DNA from 3 places in the Burkholderia plantarii genome. Region 1 is predicted to be linked to each of the others. Evidence: predicted binding sites of a transcription regulator. Region 1 holds the regulator's gene; each other region holds the start of a gene.

The links. Region 1 encodes HrcA, which represses chaperone genes, less so after heat shock. Its sites were predicted from a motif close to TTAGCACTCNNNNNNNNNGAGTGCTAA; they were not measured.
Region 2: bpln_RS03580 (co-chaperone GroES) is a predicted target of HrcA. The motif match lies at 1,958-1,984, and genes of this name have one in related genera.
Region 3: bpln_RS25850 (co-chaperone GroES) is a predicted target of HrcA. The motif match lies at 2,087-2,113, and genes of this name have one in related genera.

What each region holds. Positions count from the first base shown of each region.
Region 1 covers NZ_CP007212.1:699,986-704,156, forward strand. The annotation lists gene recN (DNA repair protein RecN) at 1-1,044, opposite strand, end outside; gene bpln_RS03090 (NAD kinase) at 1,064-1,966, opposite strand; gene hrcA (heat-inducible transcriptional repressor HrcA) at 2,089-3,111, shown strand; gene hemH (ferrochelatase) at 3,243-4,171, shown strand, end outside.
Region 2 covers NZ_CP007212.1:820,104-824,274, reverse strand. The annotation lists gene groL (chaperonin GroEL) at 1-1,547, opposite strand, end outside; gene bpln_RS03580 (co-chaperone GroES) at 1,593-1,886, opposite strand; gene gad (glutamate decarboxylase) at 2,571-3,914, shown strand; gene bpln_RS03570 (aspartate:alanine exchanger family transporter) at 4,049-4,171, shown strand, end outside.
Region 3 covers NZ_CP007213.1:2,051,609-2,055,779, reverse strand. The annotation lists gene bpln_RS25865 (ABC transporter permease) at 1-272, shown strand, start outside; gene bpln_RS25860 (ABC transporter ATP-binding protein) at 280-1,128, shown strand; gene bpln_RS25855 (ABC transporter ATP-binding protein) at 1,181-1,921, shown strand; gene bpln_RS25850 (co-chaperone GroES) at 2,148-2,438, shown strand; gene groL (chaperonin GroEL) at 2,458-4,092, shown strand.

The DNA.
Region 1 (4,171 bases):
GCGCGCGGCCGCGTCCTCGAGCGCGCTCAGATCGGCCGCCGCGTCGAGCGCGGCGAGCTGCTCGCGGCGCGCCATGTGTTCGTCGTGCAGCGTGTCGGGCGGCAGCCGGAACTTGCGCGCGGCCGTGTGCAGCGCGTCGAGCCGCGCCTCCACCTGCGCGAGCCGCTCCGGATCGAGTTCGAGCCGTTGCGCGTAGTGCGACAGCGAATAGCCGGCCTCGCGCAGCTGGATCTCGGCCGGATCGAGCGCGGCCAGCACGTCGTTGAGCGTCGGATCGATCGAGGCCAGCTGGCGCACCTTCGAGATCACGCCGCCGAGCTGCCGCAGCAGCGCGTCGTCGGATTCGGAGATCGCGAGCAGCGCGCCCTGCACGCCGCGGATCAGGCTCGCCGAATGCGTGAGCCGGCCGTGCTCGGCGTTCACTTCGTCCCATTCGCCGGGCTGCGGCGCGAGCTTGTCGAGTTCGGCGAGCTGCCAGGCGAGCTTCTCGCGCTCGAGCTGCAACTCGCGTTCGTGGACCTGCGCGGCCTCGATCTTCTGCAGCGCGTCGCGCCACGCGCGCCAGCCGCGCGCCACCACCGCCGCCTCGGCGGCGAGCCCGGCGTGCGTGTCGAACAGCTCGCGCTGCGCGTCGGGCCGCATCAGCAACTGGTGCGCGTGCTGGCCGTGGACGTCCACCAGCATCTCGCCCAGTTCGCGCAACTGCGACAGCGTCGCGCTGGTGCCGTTGATGAACGCGCGCGAGCGGCCGTTCGCGTCGATGACGCGGCGCAGCATCACGCTGTCGTCGGCGTCGAACGCATGGACGTCGAGCCATTGCGCGACGCGGTCGTGCGGCGTGAATTCGGCGGTGATGTCGGCGCGCTGGCAGCCGGCGCGCACCACGCTGGCGTCGGCGCGCTCGCCGAGCGCGAGCGCCAGCGCGTCGATCAGGATCGACTTGCCGGCGCCGGTCTCGCCGGAGAACACGGTGAAGCCGGCATCGAATTCGAGGTCGAGCCGGGCGACGATGACGAAGTCGCGGATCGAGAGATGACGAAGCATGATGTCGGGCGCGGCCGCGTCAGGATTCCGGATCGTCGTCGTGCGACGGATGTTCGTTCCAGTGCAGCTTCTTGCGCAGCGTCGTGTAATAGCTGTAGCCGACCGGGTGCAGGAACGGCACGGTGTGTCGCGAGCGCCGCACCTCGATCGTGTCGTTCAGTTGCAGCGCGGTGAACGACTGCATGTCGAAGTTCACGTTGACGTCGCGCCCGCCGATGATCTGGATGCCGACCTTGACGTCGTCGGGCAGCACGATCGGGCGGTTCGACAGCGCGTGCGGCGCGATCGGCACCAGCACGATGCCCTGCAGCTGCGGGTGCAGGATCGGCCCGGCCGAGGACAGCGCGTAGGCCGTCGAGCCGGTCGGGGTGGCGACGATCAGGCCGTCCGAGCGCTGGTTGTACATGAAGCGGCCGTCCACCGACACGCGCAGCTCGGCCATGCCGGAGAAGCCGCTGCGGTTCACCACCACGTCGTTGAACGCGAGTGCGTGATAGATCGGTTCGCCGTCGCGCACGATGCGCGCCTCGAGCAGCGTGCGCTCCTCGCGCTCGAAGCTGCCCGACAGCATCTGCGGCACGAGTTCGAGCATCTCCGAGGCGGAAATGTCGGTGATGAAGCCGAGCCGGCCGTGGTTGATGCCGATCAACGGCGTCCGGTAGGGCGCGAGCTGGCGGCCGATGCCGAGCATCGTGCCGTCGCCGCCGAGCACGATCGCGAGGTCGGCGCGCGCGCCGATCTCGCTCGGCGTAAGCGCCGGGTGGCCGTCGATGCCGTACTCGCGCGCCGTTTCGGCTTCGAACACGACCTCGAGCCCGCGCTGCGTGATGGCGGCGGCGAGCGCGGCGAGCGGTTCGGCGATGCCGGGCGTGTTGCTGCGCCCGACGAGCGCGACGGTCTGGAACAGGTTACCGGTTTTCATGCCGGCATTACACCATAGCTGGATGACGAAAAGGAACCGGCCGAGCGGCCGGGGAGCAGGGCGGGCGGGGCGGGCGCCGGAAATCTCGCGGGCGCCGCCCGGTTGCGCTAGAATTTTCCTTCATGTTAGATCCCCGCGCCCGAACCCTCCTCAAGACCCTGATCGAACGGTATATCGCCGACGGTCAGCCGGTCGGCTCGCGCACGTTGTCCCGGTATTCCGGTCTCGAACTGAGCCCGGCCACGATCCGCAACGTGATGTCCGACCTGGAGGAACTCGGCCTCGTGTCGAGCCCGCATACCTCGGCCGGCCGCGTGCCGACGCCGCGCGGCTACCGGATGTTCGTCGACACGCTGCTGAGCGTGGAGTCGCCGATCGACGATGCGGCCGTGACGCGGCTCGTGCAGACCACGCTGCAGGCGGGCGAGCCGCAGCAGAAGGTGGTGGCGGCCGCGGCCAGCGTGCTGTCGAACCTCTCGCAGTTCGCCGGCGTGGTGCTGACGCCGCGCCGCAGCCACGTGTTCAAGCAGATCGAGTTCATGCGGCTGTCGGACAAGCGCATCCTGCTGATCATCGTGACGCCCGAGGGCGACGTGCAGAACCGCATGATGGCCACCCAGCGCGATTACTCGTCGTCGCAGCTGACCGAGGCCTCGAACTACATCAACGCCAATTTCGCCGGGCTGTCGTTCGACGAGGTGCGGCGGCGCCTGCGCGAGGAAATCGACGCGCTGCGCGGCGACATGACGGCGCTGATGCACGCGGCCGTCACCGCCAGCACCGAGGCCTCCGACGACGAGGACACGCTGCTGATCTCGGGCGAGCGCAACCTGCTCGAGGTGGCCGACCTGTCGTCGGACATGGCGCGGCTGCGCAAGCTGTTCGACGTGTTCGACCAGAAGACGAGCCTGCTGCAGCTGCTCGACGTGTCGAGCCACGCGCAGGGCGTGCAGATCTTCATCGGCGGGGAATCGACGCTGGTGCCGATCGACGAAATGAGCGTCGTGACGGCGCCCTACGAGGTCAACGGCAAGATCGTCGGCACGCTCGGCGTGATCGGGCCGACCCGGATGGCCTACAACCGCGTGATTCCGATCGTCGACATTACCGCGCGCCTGCTGTCGCTGACGCTGAGCCAGCAGTGACGCTGCCCGCGGCACGGGCCGCCCGGCCTTGCCTATGCGCGCGTCGGGGTCATTGGGGCGGCACCGGTCGCGCCGTGGCGCCGTCGCTATAATGAGGATCGTTCGATCCGGGGCTCAGGCCCACCCCCTTCATGCGTTTTGATCTCGAACCGCCGTCGCAACACGCCGCGGCACATCGCGTCGCCGTCCTGCTCGTCAATCTCGGCACGCCCGACGAACCCACGCCGGGCGCGGTGCGGCGCTACCTCGCGCAGTTCCTGTCCGATCCCCGTGTCGTCGAAATCCCGGCCATCGCCTGGCAGCCGATCCTGCGCGGGCTGATCCTGCCGTTCCGCTCGCGCGCCTCGGCGAAGAAATACCGCTCGGTCTGGATGCCGGAAGGCTCGCCGCTGCGCGTGTTCACCGAGCGGCAGGTCGAGGGCCTGCGCCCGCTGTTCGCCGCCAACGGCTATCAGGTGCTGATCGATTACGCGATGCGCTACGGCACGCCCGACATCGGCACGGTGCTCGGCCAGCTCAAGCGTGCCGGCACCGAGCGCGTGCTGCTGGTGCCGATGTATCCGCAGTATTCGTCGTCGACCACGGCCACCGCGTTCGACGCGGCGTTCGCCGCGCTCGGCCGCATGCGCAACCAGCTCGAGGTCCGCACGCTGCGTCACTACGCCGACCATCCCGCCTATATCCACGCGCTCGCCGAGCAGGTCCGCCATTACTGGGCCGAGCACGGGCGCCCCGATTTCGCGGCCGGCGACAAGCTGGTGCTGAGTTTCCACGGCGTGCCCAAGCGCACGCTCGATCTCGGCGATCCCTACCATGACCAGTGCCAGCAGACGGCCGCGCTGTTGATGGCGGCGCTCGAACTGACCACGCTCGAATGCCGCGTCACGTTCCAGTCGCGCTTCGGCAAGGCCGAGTGGCTGCAGCCCTACACGGCGCCGACGCTGCGCGAGCTTGGCGCGGCCGGCGTGAAGCGCGCCGACGTGTTCTGCCCCGGCTTCACGGCTGACTGCCTCGAGACGATCGAGGAAATCGGCATGGAGGTGCGCGACGAGTTCCTGCA
Region 2 (4,171 bases), 120 kb from region 1:
GTCAGCAGCAGGCCGGCGACCGAAGCTGCGTTTTGCAGCGCGGTGCGCGTGACCTTCGTCGGGTCGACCACGCCGGCTTCGACCATGTCGACGTACTCGCCCGTCGCTGCGTTGTAGCCGTAGTTGCCTTGGCCGGCGGCAACTGCCGCGACCACGACGCTCGCCTCTTCGCCACCGTTCGTGACGATCTGGCGCAGCGGCTCTTCCATCGCGCGCAGCACGATCTTGATGCCGGCGTTCTGGTCGGCGTTGACGCCGGTCAGGCCCGCGATCGCGGTGCGTGCGCGGATCAGCGCGACGCCGCCGCCGGCCACGATGCCTTCTTCCACAGCTGCGCGCGTGGCGTGCAGTGCGTCTTCGACACGTGCCTTCTTTTCCTTCATTTCGACTTCGGTCGCGGCGCCAACCTTGATCACCGCCACGCCGCCCGCCAGCTTGGCAACGCGCTCTTGCAGCTTCTCACGGTCGTAGTCCGAGGTCGCTTCCTCGATCTGCGCACGCACTTGCTTGACGCGCGCTTCGATGTTCACGGCTTCGCCAGCGCCGTCGATGATCGTCGTGTTTTCCTTGCCCACTTCGATGCGCTTGGCCTGGCCGAGTTCGGCCAGCGTTGCCTTCTCGAGCGTGAGGCCGGTTTCTTCCGCCACCACTTGACCGCCGGTCAGGATCGCGATGTCTTCCAGCATGGCCTTGCGACGGTCGCCGAAGCCCGGTGCCTTGACGGCGACGGTCTTCAGGATGCCGCGGATGTTGTTCACCACCAGCGTCGCGAGCGCTTCGCCTTCGACGTCTTCGGCGATGATCAGCAGCGGACGGCCGGCCTTCGCGACTTGCTCCAGCACCGGCAGCAGGTCACGGATGTTCGACACCTTCTTGTCGTGCAGCAGCACGAACGGGTTGTCGAGGACGGCGACTTGCTTGTCCGGGTTGTTGATGAAGTACGGCGACAGGTAGCCGCGGTCGAACTGCATGCCTTCGACGACGTCGAGTTCGTCGGCCAGCGACTTGCCGTCTTCGACGGTGATCACGCCTTCCTTGCCGACCTTGTCCATCGCTTCGGCGATGCGGTCACCGATCGACGAATCGCTGTTCGCCGAAATCGAGCCGACCTGGGCGATTTCCTTGTTCGTCGTGCAGGGCTTGCTGATCTTCTTCAGCTCTTCCACTGCCGCGGCGACGGCCTTGTCGATGCCGCGCTTCAGGTCCATCGGGTTCATGCCCGATGCAACGTACTTCATGCCTTCGCGGACGATCGATTGCGCGAGGACGGTTGCCGTCGTCGTGCCGTCGCCTGCGTTGTCGCTGGTCTTGGAAGCGACTTCCTTGACCATTTGCGCGCCCATGTTCTGGAGCTTGTCCTTCAGCTCGATTTCCTTGGCGACCGACACGCCGTCCTTGGTGACCGTCGGGCCGCCGAACGAACGCTCGAGCACCACGTTGCGGCCCTTCGGACCCAGCGTGACCTTCACTGCGTTGGCGAGAATGTTCACGCCTTCAACCATCTTGGAACGGGCGGAATCGCCGAACACGACGTCTTTAGCTGCCATCTTCTAACTCCTTGAATTCTTGGGAATGGATACCGGCGGGAACGCTTAGTTCGCGTTGACCACGGCCATGATGTCTTCTTCGCGCATCACGAGCAGTTCCTGGCCGTCGACCTTGACGGATTGGCCAGCGTACTTGCCGAACAGGACACGGTCGCCAACCTTGACGTCGAGCGCAATCGGAGCGCCCTTGTCGTCACGCTTGCCCGGGCCGATCGCCAGCACTTCGCCTTGATCCGGCTTTTCCGCTGCCGCTTCGGGGATCACGATGCCCGAGGCCGTCTTGGTTTCCTGATCCAGGCGCTTGACGATCACGCGATCGTGCAAAGGACGAAGGTTCATTTTCACTCCTCTCTTGAATGAGACTGAAGAACACTAAGGGATGCCGCCTGGCGATCGCCGGCGGCGAATTGTTAGCACTCTCGTGCAGCGAGTGCTAATTATATGGACGCGGTTTGACAAATTCAAGGACGAGCCAGCACGGTTTTTTCGCGTGCCCCGCCCGCCCCCCGCCGCAGGCCCCCGACGGCCGGAACGCGGCTGCCCGTCAGGGTTTACCTGCCCCCTGCCGGCCCGGAAGCGTGCCGGCTGGCCCGGGAGCGCCGTTCGAGTCGCCCGGGGCGTGACAAGTTCCATCGCCGGCCCGGCAAGCCGGCGGCCCGGTTTCCCGCGCGCCGGCTTCGCTTTCGCCGCGCCGTGCCGGCCCTCCCATGCCCTCGCCACCTGCGCCACCGCGCCGCCTGTCCGGCCGCACCGCTCCGACATTTTCCAAACCGCTGCCCGCCTCGATCGGTCCCTTTTTCGATTGAGCTGCGTCAAGGGCCGCACGGGGATGGCCAATTCCAGGGATATCCATTCCGGTTTCAGCCATTTCGTCTGCGGAAAAAATCATCCAATGACGATTCCGGATCGGCAATTCCCGATCACGAACGCGAATCACGAGCGTTTGCCGGCTCCACGCGGTCGAGGATGCCGATTCACCGTCGCCCGGACGACACCCGCATCGCACCTTCAAAGGACCCCGATATGAAAATCGAATTACCCGAGCGAGAGATCAATGGCGAACTAGGCGGCATTTATTCGGCGCACGTGTCGCAGCATCCGCTGCCGACGCTTCGGATTCCTGACACTTCGACGGCCCCGGCGGTGGCCTACAACCTGATCCACGACGAGTTGCTGCTCGACGGCAACTCGCAACAGAACCTGGCGACGTTCTGCACCACCTGGGTCGAGCCGGAAGTGCAGCAGTTGATGACCGATGCCATCGACAAGAACATGATCGACAAGGACGAGTATCCGCAAACGGCCGAGATCGAGAACCGCTGCGTCACGATGATCGCCGACCTGTGGCACGCGCCCGATCCGCTCGGCACGATCGGCTGCTCCACCACCGGCTCGAGCGAAGCCTGCATGCTGGGCGGCCTCGCGCTGAAATGGAAATGGAAACAGCGCCGCGAGGCGGCCGGGCTTTCGACGGCCAGGCCCAATTTCGTGTGCGGCCCGGTGCAGATCTGCTGGAAGAAGTTCGCGCGCTACTTCGACGTCGAGATCCGCGAGGCGCCACTGCACGGCGACGGCCTCGGCATCACGCCGGCCGACCTGCGCGAGCTGTGCGACGAGAACACCATCGGCGTGGTCGCGACGCTCGGCGTTACCTTCACCGGCATCTACGAGCCGGTCGCGGCGCTCGCCGCCGAGCTCGACGCGATGCAGCGCGAACTCGGGCTCGACATCCCGATCCACGTCGACGCGGCCAGCGGCGGCTTCGTCGCCCCGTTCATCCAGCCCGACCTCGAATGGGACTTCTCGATCGAGCGCGTCAAGTCGATCAACGCGTCCGGGCACAAGTACGGCCTGGCGCCGCTCGGGGTGGGCTGGGCCGTCTGGCGCTCGAAGCAGGAACTGCCGGAAGACCTGATCTTCTACGTCGATTACCTCGGCGGCAACATGGCGACCTTCGCGCTGAACTTCAGCCGTCCGGGCGGCGAAATCATCGCGCAGTACTACAACTTCCTGCGGCTCGGCCGGGAAGGCTACACGGGCATCCAGCAGGCCTGCAGCGACACGGCCCAGTGGCTGGCCGCCGAAGTGGCCAGGCTCGGACCGCTCGAACTCGTCTACGACGGCCGCGGCGGCCTGCCGGCCGTCTGCTATCGCCTGAAGGACGGCATCGACCATCGCTTCACGCTCTACGACCTCTCCGACCGCATGCGCATGCGCGGCTGGCAGATCGCCTCCTATCCGCTGCCGGCCAACCGCCAGGACGTGATCGTGCAACGCGTCCTGATACGCCACGGCATCAGCCGCGACCTGATCAAGATCCTGCTCGATGACCTGCATAAAGCCATTGAATATCTTCAAGGCAACTGAAACGACGTCATCGCGTTGACGTGATATCGCATTGCGACGCCCGTGATTGCGCGCCGATCGGCGCATTCCCTTTTGCAGGTCAATCCCGCCGTCAACCGGGCGTCGCGCTATCCGGATCGCAGTGGAGAGCGAAAATGGTTCACTTCTTTACCTTCCTGAACGGCAATCCTTATATTTTGCTGTTCTTCGTGGTCGCCATCGCGGTATGGGTCGGGCACTGGTCGATCAAAGGCTATGCGCTCGGCGCCGTGGCGGCC
Region 3 (4,171 bases), on a different replicon from region 1:
GCCTCGCGGCCGGCGTCGGCGGCGGCGTGGCCGCGCATCTGTACAGCTACGTGAACTACCAGACCTTCGATTCCCAGGTGTCGATCCTCGCGCTGACGATGGTGATTCTCGGCGGCCTCGGCAACGTGCCGGGCAGCATGCTCGGCGCCCTCGCGCTGATCGGCCTGCCCGAGCTGTTCCGCTGGGCGGCCGACTACCGGATGCTGATCTACGGGCTGGTGCTGCTGCTGCTCGTGCGGTTCCGGCCGCAGGGCGTGCTCGGCACGGTGTGAGGCGGCCATGAACGACATCGCGAATCCCGTCCCCCTGCTGGACGTCGCCGGCCTCGTGCGCCGCTTCGACGGCGTGACCGCGCTCGACGGCGTCGACCTCGCGCTCGCGCGCGGCGAACTGCTCAGCGTGATCGGCCCGAACGGCGCCGGCAAATCGACGCTGTTCAACCTGATTGCCGGCGTCGATCGGCCCGACGCGGGCCGGATCCGGCTCGACGGCCTCGACGTGACCCGCCTGCCGCCCGAGCGGCTCGCCGCGCTGGGGCTCGCGCGCACGTTCCAGCACGGCCGCGTGTTCGGCAACCTGAGCGTGCTCGACAACGTGCTGGTGGGCGCCCATGCCCGGCTGCGCGTCGCGCGGCGCGGCTGGCCGGTGCTGGGCGCGCTCGCCGAGACGCTGCGCGCGCTGCTGCCGGGCCGGCGCACCCGGGCCGAGGAAGCGGCGCTGCGCGCCGAGGCGCGCGCGCTCATCGCCGGCTTCGGCGAGCGGCTGCTGCCGCGCATCGACGAGCCCGCCCACAGCCTCTCGTATGCGAACCGGCGGCGCGTGGAGATCGGTCGCGCGCTGATGCTGAGGCCGCGCCTGTTGCTGCTCGACGAACCCACGGCCGGCATGAACGAGACCGAGACCGCCGAGATGCTCGAGCTGATCCTGCGGCTCAAGGCCGACGGCCTGACGATCCTGCTGATCGAGCACAAGCTCGACCTGGTGATGCGCGTGTCCGACCGCGTGATCGTGCTCGACAACGGCCGCAAGATCGCCGACGGCGCGCCGGCCGAGGTGCGCGACCATCCCGACGTGATCGAGGCCTACCTCGGCCATCGCCAGACTGCCCGGGCGCGTGCCGCCGCGTGAGCCGGGCCGCCGCGCGCCGCTTCCATCCGACACCGACGCCCACCGAGCGACCATGACCGACCCGCTGCTGCAACTCGACCACATCGATACCTTCTACGGGCCGGTTCAGGTCCACTTCGACGTCAACCTGACGGTCGGGCGTGGACAGATCGTCAGCCTGCTCGGCGGCAACGCGAGCGGCAAATCCACCTCGATGAAGCTGATCCTCGGGCTGACTCGCCCGCGCACGGGCACCGTGCGCTTCGACGGCGAAGACGTGACGACGCTGCCGACGCCGCAGCGCGTGCGGCGCGGCATCGCCGCGGTGCCCGAGGCGCGGCGGCTGTTCGGCGAGATGAGCGTGCGCGAGAATCTGCTGATCGGCGCCTACACGCGACGCGACCGCGCCGGCATCGCCGAGGACCTGGAGCGCGTGCTCGAGTTGTTCCCGCGCGTGCGCGAGCGGCTCGCGCAGCGCGCCGGCACGCTCTCGGGCGGCGAACAGCAGATGCTCGCGATGGCGCGGGCGATGATGGCGCGTCCGCGGCTCATCTGCATGGACGAGCCGACCATGGGGCTCTCGCCGCTCTACGTCGACAAGGTGCTCGACCTGATCGGGCAGATCAACGGGCAGGGCGTGACGGTGTTCATGGTCGAGCAGAACGCGAGCCTCGCGCTGCAGATCGCGCATTACGGCTACGTGCTCCAGACCGGCCGCGTCGTGCTGGAAGGGCAGGGCCGCATGCTGCTCGACGACGCGCGGATACGCAGCGCTTACCTGGGCACGGCCGCGGGCGACACGACCGGCGCCTGAGCGGCTCGCGGAGCGTCGCCTCCCGCCGCGTCGCGTCCGGCCTCTCGCCTGGCGGCGGGCGCGGGCAACCGGGCCGCCCCGATATGCCTTCTTCACGCCCGTTCATAACCTTCTGCCGATCCGTTATTGGATCGGCGCGCGCCCGCTTCTTATACTGGATTCCGCTTGGCACTCGAACCACACGAGTGCCAATCCCACAGCAAATTTTCCAGAGAGGAATGCCGAGATGAGCCTTCGTCCGCTGCACGATCGCGTGATCGTGAAACGACTCGATCAGGAAACCAAGACGGCTTCGGGCATCGTGCTGCCCGACAGCGCCGCCGAGAAGCCGGACCAGGGCGAGGTGCTCGCGGTCGGCCCGGGCCGCCGCGACAACGACGGCAAGCGCATCGAGCCCGACCTGAAGGTGGGCGACCGCGTGCTGTTCGGCAAGTACGCCGGCCAGACCGTGAAGGTCGACAACAACGAACTGCTGGTACTGCGCGAGGAAGACATCTTCGCGGTGGTCAACGTCTGATTTCGAAGGAGCAACCAACATGGCAGCCAAGGACATCGTATTCGGCGACGTGAACCGCGCCAAACTGATCGAGGGCGTGAACGTGCTGGCCGACGCCGTCAAGGTCACGCTCGGGCCGAAGGGCCGCAACGTGGTGCTCGAGCGCAGCTTCGGCGCGCCGGTCGTCACCAAGGACGGCGTATCGGTCGCCAAGGAGATCGAGCTGGCCGACAAGCTGCAGAACATCGGCGCGCAACTCGTCAAGGAAGTGGCGTCGAAGACCAGCGACAGCGCCGGCGACGGCACCACCACCGCCACCGTGCTCGCGCAGGCGATCGTCCGCGAAGGACAGAAGTACGTCGCGGCCGGGCTCAACCCGCTCGACCTGAAGCGCGGCATCGACCGCGCCGTGATCGCCGCCGTCGAGGCGCTGAAGAAGATCAGCAAGCCGACCACCACCAGCAAGGAGATCGCCCAGGTCGCGACGATCTCGGCGAACGGCGAGGAATCGATCGGCCAGCGCATCGCCGAGGCGATCGATCGGGTCGGCAAGGAAGGCGTGATCACGGTGGAGGACGGCAAGTCGCTCGCCGACGAACTCGACGTGGTGGAGGGCCTGCAGTTCGACCGCGGCTATCTCTCGCCGTACTTCGTCAACAACCCCGACCGCCAGATCGCGGTGCTCGACAGCCCGTACATCCTGCTGCACGACAAGAAGGTGTCGAACATCCGCGACCTGCTGCCGGTGCTCGAACAGGTCGCGAAGGCGGGCCGGCCGCTCCTGATCATCGCCGAGGACGTGGAAGGCGAGGCGCTCGCCACGCTGGTGGTCAACAACATCCGCGGCATCCTGAAGACGGTGGCCGTCAAGGCGCCCGGCTTCGGCGACCGCCGCAAGGCGCTGCTGGAGGACATCGCGATCCTCACCGGCGGCCAGGTGATCGCCGAGGAAACCGGCCTCACGCTCGAGAAGGCGACGCTCGCCGAGCTGGGCCAGGCCAAGCGCATCGAGGTGGGCAAGGAGAACACCACGGTGATCGACGGCGCCGGCGACAAGGCCAGCATCGAGGCGCGCGTCAAGCAGATCCGCGTGCAGATCGAGGATGCCACCTCCGACTACGACCGCGAGAAGCTGCAGGAGCGCGTGGCGAAGCTGGCGGGCGGCGTGGCCGTGATCAAGGTGGGCGGCGCCACCGAGATCGAGGTCAAGGAGAAGAAGGACCGCGTGGACGACGCGCTGCACGCCACGCGCGCGGCCGTCGAGGAAGGCATCGTGCCGGGCGGCGGCGTGGCGCTGATCCGCGTCAAGCAGGCGATCCGCGACGTGCAGGGAATCAACGCGGACCAGAACGCCGGCGTGAAGATCGTGCTGCGCGCGCTGGAGGAACCGCTACGCCAGATCGTGACCAACGCCGGCGAGGAAGCCAGCGTGGTGGTGGCGAAGGTGGCCGAGGGCAGCGGCAACTTCGGCTACAACGCGGCCACCGGCGAGTACGGTGACCTGGTGGAATCGGGCGTGCTCGATCCGACCAAGGTCACGCGCACGGCGCTGCAGAACGCGGCCTCGGTCGCGGGCCTGCTGCTGACCACCGACGCCACCGTCCACGAGGCGCCGAAGCCGGCCGCGCCGGCGGCGCCGGGCGGTGCGCCGGGCGGTCCGGATCTCGGCTTCTGACAGGACGGCGCGCCACCCGTCCGACGCTGAGGCCGGACATGGGGTGCTTGCCGGAACACGACACGCGGCCTGCCGGTTT